2 regions of the Hahella sp. CR1 genome follow, and region 1 is predicted to be linked to the other one. Evidence: predicted binding sites of a transcription regulator. Region 1 holds the regulator's gene; the other holds the start of a gene.
The links. Region 1 encodes PhoB, which activates phosphate uptake and scavenging genes when phosphate is short. Its sites were predicted from a motif close to TGTCATANNNNTGTCANA; they were not measured.
Positions count from the first base shown of each region.

Region 2: the regulator PhoB is predicted to act here: its motif matches at 3,982-3,999, upstream of ONV78_RS06615 (PA1571 family protein).

Region 1 is NZ_JAPELK010000005.1:250,655-260,532, reverse strand. Features, by position in the region: gene ONV78_RS14380 (FAD-dependent oxidoreductase) at 1-733, opposite strand, end outside; gene rd (rubredoxin) at 785-952, opposite strand; gene ONV78_RS14370 (hypoxanthine-guanine phosphoribosyltransferase) at 1,188-1,745, shown strand; gene ONV78_RS14365 (monovalent cation:proton antiporter family protein) at 1,807-3,780, shown strand; gene ubiA (4-hydroxybenzoate octaprenyltransferase) at 3,830-4,732, shown strand; gene phoB (phosphate regulon transcriptional regulator PhoB) at 4,872-5,564, shown strand; gene phoR (phosphate regulon sensor histidine kinase PhoR) at 5,621-6,949, shown strand; gene ONV78_RS14345 (response regulator) at 6,956-7,834, opposite strand; gene cysZ (sulfate transporter CysZ) at 7,950-8,735, opposite strand; gene ONV78_RS14335 (DUF2971 domain-containing protein) at 8,788-9,603, opposite strand; gene ONV78_RS14330 (VanZ family protein) at 9,631-9,878, shown strand, end outside.
Region 2 is NZ_JAPELK010000002.1:240,943-250,820, forward strand. Features, by position in the region: gene ONV78_RS06595 (LysR family transcriptional regulator) at 152-1,060, shown strand; gene ONV78_RS06600 (hypothetical protein) at 1,165-1,680, shown strand; gene htpX (protease HtpX) at 1,930-2,811, shown strand; gene ONV78_RS06610 (flagellar brake protein) at 2,923-3,618, opposite strand; gene ONV78_RS06615 (PA1571 family protein) at 4,041-4,241, shown strand; gene pdxB (4-phosphoerythronate dehydrogenase PdxB) at 4,243-5,388, opposite strand; gene ONV78_RS06625 (DEAD/DEAH box helicase) at 5,419-6,600, opposite strand; gene ONV78_RS06630 (elongation factor P hydroxylase) at 6,835-7,377, opposite strand; gene dsbD (protein-disulfide reductase DsbD) at 7,788-9,707, shown strand; gene ONV78_RS06640 (DMT family transporter) at 9,752-9,878, shown strand, end outside.

The DNA.
Region 1 (9,878 bases):
TACGCGGTCGCAGTCCGACGGCTGACAGCACGATATCCGCCTGCACCTTGACGCCGTTATCCAATGTCAGCGCCACGCCGTCGCCAGTATCCTCCACCGCTGTCGCCACTTGTCCCAAATGGAATACCGCGCCCTGGCTCTGCAAGCCTTTCACTACCGCATCGCCAGCGGCCTTCGGCAGCATGCCCGGTAGCGCCGTATCAGAGGGCGCAATCAGCTCCACCTCGTAACCGCCTTGCAACAGGTCGTTGGCGAACTCACAGCCAATCAAGCCGGCGCCGAGAATCGCCACTCTCTTTTTCTCTTGCAAGGCTTCGCGAATGCGACGGTAATCCATCAAGTCATTCACTGCGAAAACCTTACCTGCGCCGGAGCCGGGTATATTCAGATGAATCAGATCCGCGCCCCAGGCCAGCACCAGTTTGCTGTACTCCACCACCTCATCCCCGATGTACAAACGATGGCCTTCCGGGCCCAGCGCCGTCACCGTGGCGAAGGTGCGCACTTCGATATTCAATTGCTCCGCCATCTTGCCGGGGTCCGCCATGGACAGTTGATCCGCGGTTTTGGCTTTAGCGAAGCCAGTGGAGAGCATCGGCTTGGAGTATGAATGGCCGTCGTCCGCCGTCAGCATCAGCACTGGCGCGTCTTTATTGAGTTTGCGGAACTCACGGGCCAGCGTATAGCCAGCGAGACCGGTTCCGATAATGACGATGGGCGCAGTATCCGGCATGACGTATCCTTTTAGGTTTCAAGTAGAGAATTGAGCGGCTTGGAGAGCGAATTAACCGATTTGAATCATTTCAAAGTCTTCTTTGCCGACGCCGCAGTCTGGGCAAATCCAGTCTTCCGGCACATCTTCCCAGCGGGTTCCGGGAGCGATACCGTCTTCGGGCCAGCCTTCCGCCTCATCATAAATGTATCCGCACACCACACATTGCCATTTACGCATCACAGTATCCTATTCAAATTTGTCAAAAAAGCCGCAAAGAGCTTCTTATTTATGGTAAAACGCCTGATTCACAGTGAGTGCATTTATAAGGTTCCGGCCGGCATTGATCAAGTCATTCCGGGGCTAAATCGTTATACTAGGCTTTGTTGAGGCGCCGGCGTCGCCAACAAAGCCGGTAACTTTTATAAATTCTTAGAACATTCATCATCACAACGGTAACTCTCAGGTAATTCCAATGTCCCATAATATGGAAAACATGCAGCAGGTATTTCAGGAAGCAGACTGCCTATTCGACGAAACACAGGTAGACCAGGCGATCGAACGTCTGGCGCAGGAAATCACGGCGCAGCTGAAAGACAGCAACCCTTTGGTGTATTGCGTGATGACCGGCGGCGTCGTGTTCGCAGGCAAGCTGCTTCCCAAGCTGCGCTTTCCGCTGGAAGTCAGTTATATTCACGCCACCCGCTACAACAACCAGACCAGCGGCGGCGGTCTGAAATGGAAAGTGGAGCCGGCGGAAAACCTGGAAGGACGCACGGTCATCATCCTTGACGATATCCTCGATGAAGGCGCCACCCTGCATGCCATCTGCGATTATTGCCAAGACAAGAAGCCGGAAAAAGTCTACACCGCCGTGCTGGTGGACAAACAGCATGAACGCAAGGTCTACCCCGGCCAGAAGTGCGATTTCACTGGCCTGGAAGTCGCTGACCGCTACATATTCGGTTATGGCATGGACTACAAAGGCTACTGGCGCAACGCACCCGGCATCTACGCCGTAAAAGGCCTTTAAGCCAAGCCCGCCCGGGCGCTAAACCAATTCACTAACAGGCGATGTTGGTTCCTTACCTCTTATGCATGAAGCTAATCTGAGTCAGTTTTTGGTGCTGATAACCGCGGCGGTCGTTGTATCGTCGCTGTTCCGGCGCATGAACATTCCCTCTGTCCTGGCTTACCTCGCGGTGGGCCTCGGCGTTGGCCCTACCGCTTTGGGGTGGGTGGATGACGTAGAAACGATCCAGGTGCTGGCGGAGTTCGGCGTGGTGTTTCTGCTGTTCTCCCTGGGACTGGAGTTCTCTCTGGCCAAGATGATTGCTTTACGCAAGGTGGTGTTCAACCTGGGCGGTTGGCAGGTGGCGGTGAGCAGTCTGGTAATCTTCGGTATCGCCCGGCTGTTCAAAGCCAGTACGGAAGAGGCCATTATCATCGCCGGGGCCCTGGCGCTGTCCTCCACCGCGGTGGTCAGTAAAGAACTGGTGCAGCGCAACGAGCTGGGCCAGCCGCACGGCGTGATGTCGATGGGGGTGCTGCTGTTTCAGGACCTGGCGGCGGTTATCTTTTTGATTCTGATCCCGTTTTTGGCGGGCGGCTCAGATAGTTCTCTGGCGGCGGCCCTGGCCATCACCCTGGGCAAAGGCGCTCTGCTATTCGCGTTGATGCTGGCGATTGGAAAATACCTGCTGCCGTTTATTTTCACGGAAGTCGCCAAGTCCCACTCGGAAGAACTCTTCGTTCTGACCGTACTGATGGTGTCTCTGCTGGCGGCGGCCTTGACCCACAGCTTCGGGCTATCCATGGCGCTGGGCGCGTTTATCGCCGGCATGATGCTGTCGGAGACCCACTATAAACATCAGATTGAGGCGGATATTCGCCCTTTCCGCGACCTTCTGCTGGGCCTGTTTTTTATCAGCGTAGGCATGATCGTGGACTTCCAGGAAGTGCTCGCCAACTGGCCGTGGATTATCCTCATCACTGCAATGCTCCTGCTGGCCAAGGCGACGCTGATCGGCGCCCTCGCCTATCGTCACCAGAAAGACAGGGCCGTGGCGCTGAAGACCGGCCTCTATCTGGCCCAGGGTGGCGAATTCGGTTTCGCGCTCTTCGCATTGGGCGAGAAGTTCCAGCTGATATCCAAACAAGCTGGCGCAGTGGTGATCACCACCGTCATTCTCAGTATCACATTGACGCCCTGGCTGATGAATCTGGCGCGCTATCTCAGCGCCCGCTTCCCTTCCGACAAAGGCCAGAGCGTCGCCCAGACTCGCATGGAAGCCTTAACCGACGCCTGTTCCGAACTGGAAGGCCATGCCATTGTCTGCGGTTTCGGCCGGGTCGGACAGACCGTCGCCCGCTTCATGCGTCGCAGCAGCATGCCCATGACCGCCGTAGACAAGGACCCTGTGCGGGTAAAAGAAGCCGCAGCCGCAGGCGAACCCGTGCACTATGGCGACTCCGAGCGGTTGGATATTCTCAAGGCGCTGGGCCTGGAACGCTCTCGTCTGCTGATCATCACCTACGCGGATGTGGACAAGAGTCTGGCGGTCATACGCAAGGTCCGCTCCACTGGCTCCAATGTGCCTATCCTGGTGCGCACGGCGGATGACTCAAAAATGTCGTTGCTACAGGAAGCGGGAGCGACGGAAATCGTACCGGAGACGCTGGAGGCCAGCTTGATGTTGGTGACTCAAGTGCTTACTCTTATGGGCGCGCCGGCCAGGAAGATCCATCGTCAAATCGAGGAAGTGCGCCGTAGCCGCTACAAAATGCTGCACGGTTATTACCCAGGTATTAATTCCCAGTTGGTCGGCGCTGACGGCACGCCGCTGGAAAAACTGCATGCGCTGACGCTGCCGGATGGCGCTTACAGCTGTCATCGCTCTCTGGCGCAGATGAAACTGGCCGCCTGTAATGTCGACAGTATTCGACGCGGTGATGAGGAATTCTTCGACCCTGCCGGTGATTTCATTCTGCAGCCTGGCGATACGTTGATCCTGCATGGATCGGCGGACCAGGTTGAACAGGCGGAAAACAAGTTGCTGGGCGGCTAAGCTTGAACGCAGTTGCAAACCACACACTAAATCAGGATTCTGTTTGGCTATGAAATCCCAAGGGCGCCCACTTCCATCCCTGGCGGAACAATTCAAGGCGAAATTGCCGGTATATATCGACCTCACGCGACTGAACCGCCCTATCGGAGCCTATCTGTTGCTCTGGCCGACACTGTGGGCACTATGGCTGGCTTCAGAAGGCTTCCCCTCCATCAAGAACCTGTTCATATTCGTCTTCGGCGTGCTGCTGATGCGCTCGGCAGGCTGCGTTATCAACGACTACGCCGACCGCCGCATAGACATGCACGTGGAGCGCACCAAAGGTCGTCCATTTGCGCAGAATCGAGTGACGGAAAAAGAGGCGCTCACCCTGTTCGGCGTTCTGGTTGGGGTTTCTTTCATACTGGTGTTGTTCACCAACGCGCTGACAATTTATCTCTCCGCTGGAGCGCTGGCGCTGGCTTCAACCTACCCCTTCATGAAGCGCCATACTTACCTGCCCCAAGTCGTACTGGGCGCCGCCTTCGCCTGGGGCATCCCCATGGCTTTCGCTGCAGAATTGGGCGCCGTTCCCCAGCAGGCATGGCTGCTGTATACCGCAACGGTGGTATGGACCGTCGCTTATGACACCATGTACGGCATGGCGGACCGGGAGGACGACCTTAAGATCGGGGTCAAATCCACCGCCATTCTATTTGGCGAGGCTGATCGCGCCGCCGTGGCGGGCCTGCAGGTATTGACGCTGGGCATCCTGTTCATGGTTGGCGCGCAATACGAGCTGGGCGTTTACTTCCAAATGTCCTTGATCGTCGCCGCCGTGCTGTTTGTGTATCAGCAGCACCTGATTCGCGCCCGCGTTTCCCAGAACTGTTTCAAGGCGTTCCTTAACAATCACTGGGTCGGCGCAGCCGTGTTTCTCGGTTTGGTTCTGGAGTTTATTTTCCGGCCCTAAAGCCCGTCCCGCCTCGCTTACAGCCCGACTGCAAACAGCCGGGCTCATTTCCATCACATTAATTAAGCGCCTGTCATATACTTGTAACAAAACGCCGTTGTAATAATTCGGCAATCGAGTATTCAAAAAGGTGTTTTGCATGGCAAGCAAACAAGTTCTCATTGTGGACGATGAGCCCGCCATCCGGGAAATGATCGCAGTCGCTCTGGAAATGGCTGACTATGACTACCTGGAGGCAGGGGACGCGCGGGAAGCGCATGCGTTGATCATTGATCAGAAGCCTGATCTCATACTGCTGGACTGGATGCTTCCCGGCGTCAGCGGCATTGAATTCGCACGCAGACTGAAGCGCGATCAAAACACCTCGGAAATCCCTCTTATCATGCTCACCGCCAAAACCGAAGAGGACAACAAAGTCCAGGGCTTGGAAGTGGGCGCAGACGATTACATCACCAAACCATTCTCTCCCAGAGAACTGGTCGCGCGCCTGAAAGCGGTGCTGCGCCGTACCGCCGTACAAGGCATGGAAACCCCCATTGAAGTCGAAGGACTGCGCCTCGATCCAGTGTGCCACCGCGTCACCGCCAAGGGCGATGCGCTCAACATGGGCCCCACGGAATACAAGCTCCTGCAGTTCTTTATGACGCATCAAGAACGGGTGTATACTCGCGGGCAGCTTTTGGATCAGGTATGGGGCGGCAACGTCTACGTGGAAGAACGCACGGTTGACGTGCATATTCGACGTTTACGCAAAGCGCTGGAGCCCAGTCATCATCATCTGGTTCAAACCGTGCGTGGGACGGGCTATCGCTTTTCGACCCGAGCGCCATAAGCGCCGCGACCCGTCTTAAAAAATAAATAATTCCAAAAGAAGTATTCATAAAACGCATGCGCAATCACTGGCGTCATTATGTACGGCTACTGGTTTACAGTTTGCTGGGCTGTATCGTTGCCGGCCTTATTATCGGTTCAGTAGCTTGGGCGCTGGTGTTCGGCCTCACCGCCTATCTGGGATGGACGCTCACCCAGGCGTTTCGCATGCATCGCTGGCTGTATCAAGCAAAAATGGAAGACCCTCCCGAGAGCCGCGGCCTATGGGGAGATCTGTTCGACGGCATTCATCGTCTCCAGGTTCAGCACTATCGCTCCCGCGATCGACTGCAAGCCATGATCGACCGCATCCAGGAGTCCACCAACGCCCTTAAAGACGCCGTCGTCATGACCAATAGCGAAGGCGCCATGGACTGGTGGAACCAATCCGCAGAGAAGCTGCTGGGCTTCAAATACCCGACCGACCGGGGCCAGTTGATTTACAACCTGATCCGCACGCCTATTTTCAAGCGCTACTTCACCTCCAAGAAATACCAAGAACCGTTGATCCTCAACGCCCCCAATAATCCCAACTTGAAGTTACAGTTTCATATCACGCTGTTCGGAGAAGACGACCGCCTGCTACTGGTGCAGGACGTGACGCGGCTATATCGTCTGGAAGAGATGCGACGGGACTTCGTTTCTAACGTATCCCATGAGCTGCGCACGCCATTGACGGTCATATCCGGCTATCTGGAGACCCTCATCGACAACGCGGATGAGCTGCCGCCGCGCTGGAATCGCGCCTTGAATCAGATGCAGCAACAAGCGCAGCGCATGGAAGCCCTGGTCAATGATCTACTGCTGCTTTCCCGCATAGAGAATGACGGCTCCAACTTCAAAGCCACGTTGGTGGATGTGGACAGCATGCTGCGCGCTATCTGCGATGACGCCCGCGCCCTGAGCCAGGAAAAAGGCCACCGCATCGAGCTGAACCTGGAAAGCGGCGCCGGGCTTACCGGTAACGAAACTCAATTACACAGCGCTTTTTCCAATATTGTTATGAACGCAGTGAAATACACGCCTCCCAATGGCGAGATTCGGGTGCGCTGGTTCGAGGACAAGAAAGGCGTGCATTTCGCCGTAAGGGACAGCGGCATCGGCATCGATCCCCTGCACATTCCCAGACTGACGGAACGTTTTTACCGGGCTGACCCTTCACGCGCCGCGGACACTGGCGGCACAGGGTTGGGACTGGCGATCGTCAAGCATGTCCTGATCAACCATGATGGCGAGCTGGAAATCACCAGCCACATCGGCGAGGGCAGCACCTTCACCTGCCACTTCCCGCGCAGCCGCATGGCTTCTGCGGAAGCGTTGGCGGAAGCTGAGGATGTCAGCGATTAAACAGGGTTAGAATTTGGCGATAAACTTGGACAGCGACGCCATCTTATCCGGGTCCTCATCCACAAACCGAATAACGATGCTGATAAAGTCCGTGTCCACCCGCTTCTCAACCGCCTGCAGCATGTGTACGTAGCCGTTGATCCGCTCCAGAGTTTCGCCATCGTCGACTTCTATATCCACCACGGCGGGATCAAGAATCATCGGAAACTTCTGCCCCCGTTTGGCGATCACTTTCACTTCAGTCAAAGTAATAGCCTTGATCACACAGGGCAGGTTGAACTCAGCAAAGCGAATCTGCGCCAGCGCTTTCTTGCCAGAGGTTGGGTCCGGCGCTGATTTTTTGGGCGCAGTGGCGCCGCCAGTCAACAGGGCCGCACTGTCAGCAAACGGGCCTGGCGTCGCGGCTGGAGCCGAGGCCTGCTTGGCGCTGTCAGACGCCTGCATCAATACGGAAGCGGAATCAGAGCCCGGACGGGCCGAAGAGGACTTTTCACCAGCAGCGCGTTTAAGTTTGGCGGCCAATTGCTTGTTCACTTTCTGCGCCAGCATTTCAGGACTAAAGGGTTTGCCCAGATAATCGGAAACGCCGCTCTGCACCGCTTCCACCACATGGCCACGATCCCCTCGGCTGGTCACCATAACGAAGGGCGTTTTCTTGTAGGCGTCTTGTCCGCGCGCCCACTGCAGCAACTCAAGTCCTGACATTTCCGGCATTTCCCAGTCGCACAGGATGAGATCATAGTGCGTCTTATTCATCAGGATCTGCGCTTTTTTCCCGTTGATGGCTTCTTCCACCGTCACCTGAGGAAAATAGGTTCGCATCGCCCGCTTGACCATATCCCGGACGAAACTCGCGTCATCAACCACCAACACCTTTAAAGCCATGTCAGAGCTACACTTTCCGTTAATCACATAACTATAAGGCTAGCACTGTCTGACAAAATTCCCACTTTATTCAGTACTTAAGCGGCGGCGTAACGACCACGCCGCCGCTGCAGGATCACCTCACCGTTACTCCTGCGCCAGAAGCGGGGTTTGCTTTGGGTAACTGACCGTGCTCTTCCAGCCAGAATTTAACGCCGCCGGCGACCGCCGCCTGCATGGACACCAAATTCACAATAGGAATCAAAGTGCTGCCCCAAACGCCTAAGCCGAAGCCCAACGTCCGACTGCGACGCTCACGCATGAAACGAATCACATCATCAATTTTGCGCTTGTTGTTATCCGCAGGATAATCCACAAACTCAAGCGCCATGATCCAGGAGGAGAATACCGCCCATAACACCGGCGACAATAGGTTTACCAGTGGAATAAAACTGAGCACAAATGTAACTACAAATAGACCTAAGGCGCGAGGCAAGTAATAAAGAAACTTTTTGACTTCGCGCCAAACACTGGCGGGAATATTCATAATCACTTGCTTCCAAGGGGTGTCTTCATCCACCTCTTTTCCAGTCAGCAACTTCTGCGTCTGCTCCGCCAACAAACCATAGAAGGGAGCGCCAACCAGTGTGGCGACAAACACAAAGGTGTAAAACACCAGAACGCCCACCAGAATGGCGAAAACCAGCCACACTAACCAGCGCAAGAAAGACAGCCAGTCTGGTAGCCAGCTGACCATGGCGTCCACCCAGCCGGAGAAGTAAGCGCTCATGCCCCAGATGAAGCCGATAAATACCAATATATTGATAATCAAAGGGATAATGACAAAGACCCGCAGCTTGGGATGCTGAATCAGGCGAAACCCCTCAAGCAGGTCGTTAAAGCCTTTAGCGAATAATTTCACGCTCTTTTCCTTTCTGCCTCATACAAAAAATTAGTGAGAGCCGCCGTAGCACTCAATTTAAAGGCTCCGCGCTAAGGCGAAACCGGGACGCGCTCATTTTTATTTGAAATGTCCGCAATTGACGGTAGCGCATATCCACCTGAAGCAGTTGCGTCAACGCATCCCGCAGTTCAGGGTCCACGGCGCAGCCGAACATGATCGCAGATATGGCGTTGGAGGGAAACTTACAAAGGGACAATGCCTCACCATCCCAATGTATTTGCTTCTGTCCCGTATCCAAGGGGCGCAACAAGCGCCATTCCCCCTCTCCAGAAAACTCAGTGGAGCGCTGAAACAAAGGACTGAAGCCGAATGCGCCAGTCTGCGGCCGCTCGTCACAATATTCGACTTTTTTGAACGTTTGCGGGCTGTCTTGATAGTGACCATCCATTAGTCCCGCCTTATCAGGATCGATCTCCAGCGCGACGCCGCGATGGCGATCCCCCTGAAACCGCCACAGCGCAATACTTTCAACAGATTCAAACAGACCAAGCCCCCCCAACGACAGCATAAAACGAGGGCTCAGAAACAAAGGATCGCTCGCGACACCCTTCAATAATATGGCTTCTATTTCTTTGCGTTTATGCTTGGCCTGCTGCAGATAATACTCGAAGGTGACCAGACTGCTCAGATCCTCTGGAAGCGCGTCATATTGCCGCTTTACTTCCGCCACGAACTCCGCTTGAGTGATATCCCTGACCGGAGCGGCCGCCAAGGGAAGTTCTGGATTCAGAAAAGGGTCGTGCAAGCCGTCCAGCCCACGTAAAGGCAATTTACCCTCTCTCAAGATGGTAATGCTCAGCTTGTCGGCGTACAGATATAATTTCATGTTTTGATGCCCAGGAAGCGCTTTCCCATGTTCAGTTTGTCTCAATTATATAAAAGCTTGATCGTTCTTGGAGGACATTGGTCCGCCCGTGTCGCCTTCTACGTACTGATGGTGGTGGGGCTGGTCATTGCGCTCACTCCCAACGAGTACACGCCGTTGGGAACTGTGAACGATAAAATACGGCATGCGTTTTCTTTCGCCGTCATGAGCGGCATGGCTATGTGGAGTCACCGTAATAGCCGAGTCCTTCATGTTTTTATCGCCATGACTTGTTA
Region 2 (9,878 bases), on a different contig from region 1:
GAAAAAGGGTCCGGCCTGAAAAGCACAAATTATATTTATACCAAACCAGCAACAAAGCCCTTAACGCTTAGGGATGGATAGCTTATGATCCAGGAGAATTGATAACAAACGACCAATTTTTGCATTAGCCATAAATTTAATTTGGGTATCCATGGCCAGACCACACCTTCCTCTTAACGCCATCAGAGCTTTTGAAGCCGCCGCGCGACACCTGAGTTTCACCCAGGCCGCCATCGAACTTTGCGTCACTCAGGCCGCCGTCAGTCACCAGGTCAAGGTGCTGGAAGAGCGCCTCAACGTGAAGCTGTTCAAACGCCTGCCCCGCGGGCTCATGATCACGCCAGAGGGCGAGGCGCTGTTACCCACCGTCAATCAGGCGTTCGACCGCATGTCTGAGGCGTTGTCCCGGCTTGAGGGAAGGCAAGTTCGCGAAGTGCTGTCGTTGGGAGTGGTGGGCACTTTTGCGGTGGGATGGCTACTGCCGCGTCTGGCTGACTTTCAGCAGCAGCACCCCTTTGTGGAAGTACGTCTGTCAACCAATAACAATCGCGTGGATATCGCCGCGGAAGGCCTGGATTACGCCATCCGGTTCGGGGACGGAGCCTGGCATGGCGTCGACGCCGCACCGCTTTTCGAAGCGCCGTTAACGCCTTTATGCATCCCCGCCCTGGCGGAAACGTTGCGCACGCCGGAAGATTTGAGCGGACACACGCTGTTGCGATCCTATCGCGCCAACGAATGGAGCAACTGGTTCGCCGCCGCCGGCATGGCGCAACCGGCCAACTTGATAAAGGGCATTGTTTTCGACTCGTCTATCGCCATGATGGAAGCCGCATTGCAAGGTGTGGGCGTGGCTTTGGCGCCACCACTGATGTTCGCCCGCCATCTCGCCTCCGGGACCATTCAACAGCCGTTTTCCTGCTTTATTTCCGAAGGCGGATACTGGCTGACGCGACTGAAGTCCCGGTCGCCCACCCCAGCGATGGAGGCGTTTCGAGATTGGATGACGCAGTGGGTGGAAGCGGAGAAGCCGCCCCGTATGGAACAAGGCTCAGCTTGAGCCAATCGGTCTGGCCATAAATATCGCCACTCGCGCCAGCCCCGCATCGCGACCGTTGGTTTCCCCTACCCCAGCCCGCAAAAACCTTCTCCCAAAGCGCCTTAGTGAATTCTCGCCCTGAATTACTTGGTTGTGCGGCATTAGTTTTTATCAAAAACGCATTTAAAAAACACTTGTTACACTGGGTCAAAAAAGGTGGAATTATTAATCAGGCAGACAAGAAGCGTCCTTCTAGTTACCTGCAACGACAGCCCCCCTTACTTTCATATTCGAGACATCAAATGGATACTGAAGAGATATGGCTTATTCATCATAAGGCGTCATTAAGCCCTAACACCCCCATGAACATGGATGGCTCGACCTATGCGGCAGGCATCATTGCTGCGCCTGGCAAAGATCTGCAAGACGCCCTGGTGAGATTTCACGAATATCTGAAAAGCAATCATATGGAGTTACTGGACCTTTGGAAATGCATTAAGCACAACGCAAATGACTATGGCCTAGCTAACGAAGACCCCAACGAAATAGAGCGCGCCATTCATAAAGCACAAGAGCAAGGCAAAGCATTTTATGCCTGCGGACTATCTTCAGAAGTACTGGCAGCGCAAGGGATCAAGTAACTTACTTAGTCCCATGAGCGCAACAAAAAACAGATGAATGATACCGAGCATAAAATATATACGCATCATGTTAGTGGGAACCTGATGAAAAACGCCTCTCACTAACACTCAGCCAAGTTTAGAGTTTCACCTTTTAAAAGCCTGTTCTGCGCCCTGATCGGTTAATAATCTTTAATCCCTGATTTATTGATTTTCCCCCACCCGAAACATATTTTCCCAGTAGGCTTATCCCTTTAGTTTGAGGCGACTATGTTCAGGATTCTACTGTTTCTGGCAACCAACATTGCTGTAGTGCTTGTAGCGAGCGTGACGTTGCGGCTTTTGGGGGTTGAACCCTATCTGCAGGGCAGCGGACTGAATCTCACCTCGCTCCTTATCTTCTGCGCCGTATTCGGCATGAGCGGCGCGATGATCTCGCTCTTCCTGTCCAAGTGGATGGCGAAAATGTCCACTCGCACCCAGATAATCGGGCAACCCCGTGATGCGACAGAGCGCTGGTTGCTGGACACCGTAAAAGAGCTTTCCAGCGAAGCAGGAATTAGTATGCCGGAAGTCGGCATCTTTCCCGCACACCAGTCAAACGCCTTCGCGACCGGCTGGAACAAAAATGACGCCCTGGTGGCGGTGAGCGAGGGGCTGCTGCGACGCTTCACCAAAGACGAAATTCGCGCAGTGCTGGCTCATGAGATCGGGCATGTCGCCAACGGCGATATGGTGACTCTGGCGCTGATACAGGGCGTTATTAACACCTTTGTGATGTTCTTCGCCCGCATTATCGGCAATATTGTGGATAAGGCTGTCTTCAAAAATGAAAACGGTCACGGCATCGGCTTTTTCATCACCACCATCTTCGCCGAGATTATATTGGGTATTCTCGCGTCGATAATCGTCATGTGGTTTTCCCGTAAACGTGAATTCCGCGCTGACGCCATGGGCGCCAAACTGGCTGGTTCCGGCGCGATGATTGCGGCGCTGCAACGTCTGCAAGCCGAAACCCAGATGCCAAATGAAATGCCAGACACACTGACCGCTTTTGGCATAACCGAGGGAGTTAAACAGGGACTCAAAGCGCTGTTTTCCAGCCACCCTCCTCTGGATGAGCGTATCGCCGCGCTTGCCGCCAATCGCTAAGAGCCAGAGAAAGGCTTAACCTGCCTAGTCCTGAAATAGGTTGGCGCTTATTTCGTCTCAAAAAGCCCGGAGACTGAGCCGGGCTTTCTCATTTCTGACGATTGCCGTTGATTACTTGGACAATTGCAGCTCGTGCACAAAGCCGCTGATGACGATCTTCGCCGCATCAGACAAGCCAGTGAACTGCACGCCATATAAGTATCTGAAAGGCGCATCATCCTGCTCCAGAATAGTGCGATTGCGGATGATGCCATTGACGTTAAACGTCTTGGTGATATCCGCCACCGTCAAAGTAAAACGCAGAATCACCTCTTCTCCAGCGTCCCCCAGTTTGACGATGGACTTCACCCCGGCGCCGGTCTTGCTGACATCGATAATCACCGCTTCTTTTGGCCAGTCGCCCAACCCGGTATCGAAGTCGCTGTTGACCTGAGTGGGGATTTCCACTTTGAGCCGTTCGGCGTTGCGCACTTGCAGCGCCAGCAGCTCCTTGGGATATTCCAGATGAATATGAGCGAAAGGCTGTAACGCCATGTGCTTAATCTGACTGGTGAAGGCGCACACTTTGTTCTTCGCCACAGAGCGCACGGTAAACGGCCGATCCTTTTTCAAAATCAGCTGTTTGCCGTCAACCACAGGCGTGGTGACCATCACGCTCTGCCCGGGTACAAACCCGATCAGGCGCACATGATAGCGCGCACTCTGGTCCATGCTCTCCAGATGCAAAGGATCGCCAACTTGCAGTCCCAGCTTTTCGAATGGTATTTCCACATCCTTGGGAGAATACACCGCTGCTTTATCACCCACTCAGCCATTTCTCCAAGACTAGTATCCAGCGACGTCTACATTGTAACGCCTTTGTTCATGCCGGAATGGATTGATCGCCTCTTTCCGTGACGATAATTTCGACAGTTTAGTATCGACCGCCTGTCGCTGCTTGTGAGCCCGAATGATCATTTTTTTGCAATGATTCACAAATAAGCGCCAATTCAGGTTGGTTTGCCTTTCAATATATTATCGTCCACTTTTCGAGCTTTTTCGCATTTTCTGTCGATAATGCCTTGGGAGAGCCTTCCTGAGCCTGATAGCTCAAGCTGACGCCATGGGCTAATTTTAGAGATAAGGACGTCTGCCGAGAGTAAAAAACTCTGAAAACAGATGCCCATCTCGTGTCACAGGATCGTCATGAGACAAGTTTAGGCTGGTGCAAACTCTGGAGGTCCGGGCAAATGCAAGCGAACAACTGGCGTAAATCGGCAAGCGAGACTGGCGACGAAGAACGCATGAACGGCGCCGCCATCATTACGGAAAACGGTGAAGAGATCCCCATCACTGAGGCCATGATTCAGCAGGCGTTGAAAGCGATGGAAGATAATTGGAATCCGTGGAGCCGCCAGCACATGAATATGCGCCAGCGGCAGAAAGGCTGAGTTACTTTGAGCTGAGATTAAACCCAACCGCGCTCAGGGTGGCGAGAAGATCTGCTTTGCCGCCCTTGAGTTCAATCTTGATGCGATCAAACCCTCTGCGCACGCGATACTCTCTGCGTAAACGATCAAACTCTTGAGCCCGCATGGGCGCATCCAGGCGCAAGGTGCGCTTTAGCTGGCTATCGTCATGACGCACGTCATAGCTTGCTCTGATCGCAGTGTGCAACGCCCAGTCTGGATCTACTCCAGAGGAAAACGCCATTCTACGCAGCGGCGGCTCAGGTAAAAACTGCCCAAGTTTGTGTCTCACCGGCAATCCGAGATAGCGACTCAGATGTTGGTAAATGATCTCCGTTCCCGCCGTGCGGCCATCCAGCGTGTAGCCTGCAATATGCGGCGTAGCGAAGTGACAAAGCATCGCCAGCTCCACATCAATGGCGGGCTCGTTGTTCCAGACGTCAAGCGCGACGGTCAGGCCATCGCCCCTTTGTAGTCGGCCCTTGAGCGCGGCTTCGTCAATCACTTCGCCGCGACAGGTGTTGATCAGAATCTGGTCCGAACGCAGGTTCTCGATCATCGCCGCGTTCAGCAAACCCTGAGTTGGGTAGGGACCGGAATCCGTCAGTGGCGTGTGCAAGGTGATGATGTCGCACTGCAACACCTCTTCCAGAGAAAACAGATTCTGCTCTCCAGCGGCCTCTCTGGGAGGGTCATTGGATTTCACCTCAAGCCCCAACAAGGTCAGCGCACGCTCAAGTCGCCCGCCGATTTCACCTCGCCCAATAATGCCCACGGTCTTGTCTTCCAGCTCGAAGCCCAACTGCTCGCTCAGTACGGACAGACAGCTCACCACATACTCGACCACTGCGCTGGCGTTACAACCCGGCGCATTACTGAACCCCACTCCCCGTGAAGTGAGGTAGTCCATGTCGACATGATTGCAACCAATGGTGGCGGAACCGACAAACTTCACGCCGGTATTTTCCAGCAGTCGCTCGTCCACCTTGGTCACGGAACGCACCAGCAGCACATCCGCGTCACGCAGGTGCTCGTTGCTGATTTCTCGCCCCGGAAGCGTATGAACTTCTCCCATTGATCCGAAAAACGGCTGCAGTAGCGGAATATTCTCATCTGCAACTATTTTCATCTTCCCTTTCCTCTTGGTCGGTATGCTCGGCTACTGCAGTAAATCATCATCCGGGTGAATCAGAGCCAGCTCATGACCCAGGTATTTCTCCAGTTCCGGAATCAGGAAGGAATCGTCCTCACAGGCGAAGCTGATGGAGACGCCCGTCGCGCCTGCGCGCCCGGTGCGTCCGATACGGTGTACGTAATCTTCCGGGTCGTCGGGAAGATTGTAATTGACCACGTGAGTCACTCCATCGATATGCAGGCCACGGCCCGCGACATCAGTGGCGACCAACACGCGGAAGTCGCCTTTACGGAAGCGCTCCAGCGTCTTCAAGCGTTTTTGCTGGGGCAATTCGCCGGAGATAAGCTCATTTTTGATGGAATGGCGATTCAAAGCTTCCGACAGGCTTCGTGTTTCATCGCGGCGGTTACAGAATACGATCACACGACGGGTTTCGCTGTCTTTCAACAGGTTCACCAACAGCTTGCGCTTGGCGCTGCTTTCCACCATGTAAACGCGCTGATCCACGGTTTTCGCGGGAAGATGGTCCACCGCCAGCATGACTTCCACCGGCTCTTCGGTCCAGCGCCGCGCCAGATTCTTGATGTCTTCGCTAAAGGTCGCACTGAACAGCAGGGTTTGCCGCTCTCTCGGCGTCGCCCGGACAATACGTTTGACGTCAGGGATAAAGCCCATGTCCAGCATGCGATCCGCCTCGTCCAGCACCAGCACTTCCACCTGATCCAGGTATATATCAGCGCTGGTGAGATGGTCCAGCAAACGTCCCGGCGTGGCGATCAGCAAATCCACCGCTTCATCCCGCAGCTTTCTGCGCTGGCGATCCAGCTGGGTGCCGCCGATGACGGAGATAATATTCAATTTCAGGTGCTTGGCGAGCGCGCAGGCGTCTTTCTCGATCTGTAACGCCAGTTCCCGGGTCGGCGCTACCACCAGGGCTCTCGGCTCACTGGAGAAGCGCTCTTCCGCTGGGATCGGATTGGAAACCAGTCGCTGCAGAATGGTGATCAGAAACGCGGCGGTCTTGCCGGTGCCTGTCTGCGCCTGACCGATCAGGTCCACGCCCTGCAGCGTGTGCGGCAGCGTCTGCCCCTGTATCGGAGTGCAGCGCTCAAAATTCAGATCGCGAATAGCCTGCTCAAGTTTTGGATGTAAATTCAGAGAAGAAAAGAGGACGGCGTTATCCGTCGTTTGATCACTAACTGTCATGATTTTTGAAGATATTCCCGGCAAACCGACGTAGTCCAAACCACATACTTTATGCGATGGGCGACTGGACCTGCAATGTTTGCAATAAGTTGTTTAAAACAAGCCCGCCAACGCCTCATTCGCCAACCGCCCGTTCTTCGCGCGAGGGCCGGTGAATGGGATATTGAGAAGCTTATCCGCGGACGCTCCATCGCGCACCGCTTATTTGGGTTATTCCGGGATCTCCGCAAACATTCATAGCTTATCCAGTGCAAACAGAGACAGTCCGAAATTTTCCCGCCCTAAGTATGTGTCCAAAAAACAGTCCAGAAGTTGCTGGGCGCGCGGCGGCAACCCTTCTTGCAGATAGCGTCGCGCCTGTTCATGAACGGCGGCCTTGAAGGCCTCTTCCCCGGCGGCGCCTTGACCGTCGAGATTATCGAAACTGATAAAAAACTTTATGCCGCAGGCTTCCGCCAGAATCCACTCTAACGCCTGCGGCTTGACTTCAACCCGCTCAAACTCCGCTTGACGTTGGGCGCTGCGGCCATCGGGCTCGTACCAGTACCCATAGTCAGTCAGCTTGCGACGCGCTTCGCCCGCGATGCACCAGTGAGAAATCTCATGCAAAGCGCTGTTCACAAAGCCATGAGCAAAGTGGATTTCATTGCAACCGCCCGTGGCGGAAGCGGGTAAGTAAATAGGCTCGCCTTCTCCCCGCACCAGCACTGTATTCAATGTTTCCCGGAACAAGCCGTCGAATAAAAGCTGTAAGTCATGCGCCGTAGCGGCCGGCATGGAGAAGTCTAATCTGGAATAACTCGACAACGCGTAAAAAACCCCGATGCGTGACAGCTCCGTGTCGCTACAATCAAGCCGGGCGGCATGCCCGTCTTATGGACGCCCCATCGCCCGTGCGAAGCACTTAGAGTATAGGCGTTGCGGCACGTTCAGGCGGATCTTAAAAATAGTTTAACTTAACCGCAGAAAGTCGCGCAGACAGGGGCCTTGGATTATGATGGCCGATTATCGATTTTATGGATAAGGTAATCAATTGTAATTTCAACGAGAAGTTCAAGTTTTTTGAACCTTCAACCCAGTAAATTGTCATATTGAACCAGTCCATACCCGCGCAACCGAAGGGACGCCCGGGGAACAGGAGCGCCGGATAGCGCCACTATTAATTTTAAGCACCAGTAGCGAGAAACATGCCCCTACTACTCAGAGCCCTATTCATACTGACGCTGTTTTGCTGCGCCACGGTCAGAGCGGAAAATAACCTGTTCGGCGACAACAGCGGTTTTCTGGCCGAACCGGAATTCCTGCCCGTAGAGGAAGCCTACCGGTTCACGTCATCGGTGGAAGGGGACGAGTTAGTCCTGCATTGGGCGATTGCTGACGGCTATTACCTGTACAAAGACCGCACGTCAGTGACGACAGACGCAGAGGGCGTAACACAAGGGCGCTGGACCTATTCCTCCCCTGGAGAGGAAAAGGAAGATCCCTACTTCGGCATGGTCTACGTCTACCACGATGAGCTTACAATCCGCGTGCCAGTGGCGGCGGAGGAAGGCGCTGAAGTTGAGTTCAAAGTGCGCTATCAAGGGTGCGCGGAAGCCGGTTTGTGTTATCCGCCGCAGACAGAAACGACGCTGTTTATCGGAACGGAGTCGGATAGCCCTGCGCCAGCTGCAACGACAAACGACGCCCCCTCATCCACTCCTCCCTCTACAGGTCAAAACAGCTCAGGCACCGCGGTCACTTCCAGCACGCCATCCCCAAGCAAGGCTGCTGACGTTGATTTCACCTCATCCACCTCGATTACAGACTACCTCATCGCCCAGGGCCTGTTATTCAGCTTTTTCATCCTGATGGCCGTGGGTATTGGTTTGGCGTTTACGCCCTGCGTGTTCCCCATGGTGCCTATTCTGTCCAGCATCATCGTTGGGCAAAAAGAAGTCACCATGCTGCGTTCTTTTATTCTGTCCTTTAGCTACATCATGGGCATGGCCGCTGTGTATACCGCGCTGGGCGCCGCCGCTGGCCACTTCGGCGAACTGGGTCAGGACGCCAACATTCAGGCGCAGGTGCAAAAACCCTGGATTTTGATTCTGTTCAGCGGGTTGTTTGTGCTGCTGTCTCTATCCATGTTTGGTTTCTACGAACTGCAGATGCCTTCGTTTTTGCGCGACAAGCTCAGCGGTCTGAACAGCAAGCAACAAGGCGGAGAAATCCTCAGCGTTTTCATTATGGGCCTGCTATCCGCACTGGTGGTGTCGCCCTGCGTTTCCGCGCCGCTCATCGCTGCGCTGGGATATGCGGCTTACCTGGGCTCGGCGTTCAAAGGAGGCATGGCATTGTTCGGCCTCAGCCTGGGCATTGGCTTGCCGCTGCTGATACTCGGCACTGGCGGCACCAAACTGTTGCCCCGCGCCGGCGCCTGGATGGAGCATGTGAAGCATGTCTTTGGCGTCGCCCTGCTGGGTGTGGCCATCTGGATGCTGGAGCGTATCCTGCCACCGGAAGCCACCCTGACTTTGTGGGCGGTATTGATCGGCGTGTCTGCGGTTTACATGGGCGCCTTCACCAACGTCGAATCTGGCTGGAGCGGCTGGCAGAAACTCAGCAAAGGCCTGGGACTGGTGTTCTTTGTCTACGCCGTCACGCTGATGCTGGGCGCAGCGGCGGGCGCTAACGACCCACTGCAACCTCTGGCGCCCTATGCGATCAAATCCGCGGCGGCGGCTACAGGCGGCTCCTCCACGCAGCCGCTGTCTTTCGTCAAAGTCACTTCACCAGAGCAGTTAGACCAGGAAGTCGCCAAAGCTTCCGCCAGCGGCAAGCCCGTTATGGTGGATTTCTACGCCGACTGGTGCATCAGCTGCAAGATCATGGAGCGGGAAACCTTCGTCCTGCCCGAAGTACAAGCCGGACTCAGCCGCTTTCATCTTATCAAGGCGGACGTCACTGACAACGACCAAGGCAATCAGGCGCTGCTCAAGCGCTACGGCATATTCGGGCCTCCCGCGTTCGTCTTCTTTGACGCCAATGGCGCGGAGCTGGCGCCCAAACGCTTCCTGGGCGAAATCTCCAAAAACGCGCTTCTTAATCACGTCAAAGACATATAGACTGCCCGGCGTCGCAATCATCCATCTTCAAGGGTTGTCAGCGCATGCCGCAAGATCGTTTTCTGCGGGGAGTGGCGTTCATCATTCTCGGCGAATGCTTTTTCGTGCTTACCGGCATGGTGGTGAAACATATCAGCCTGGAAGCCCATGTCTGGCAGATGGTGTTTTTCC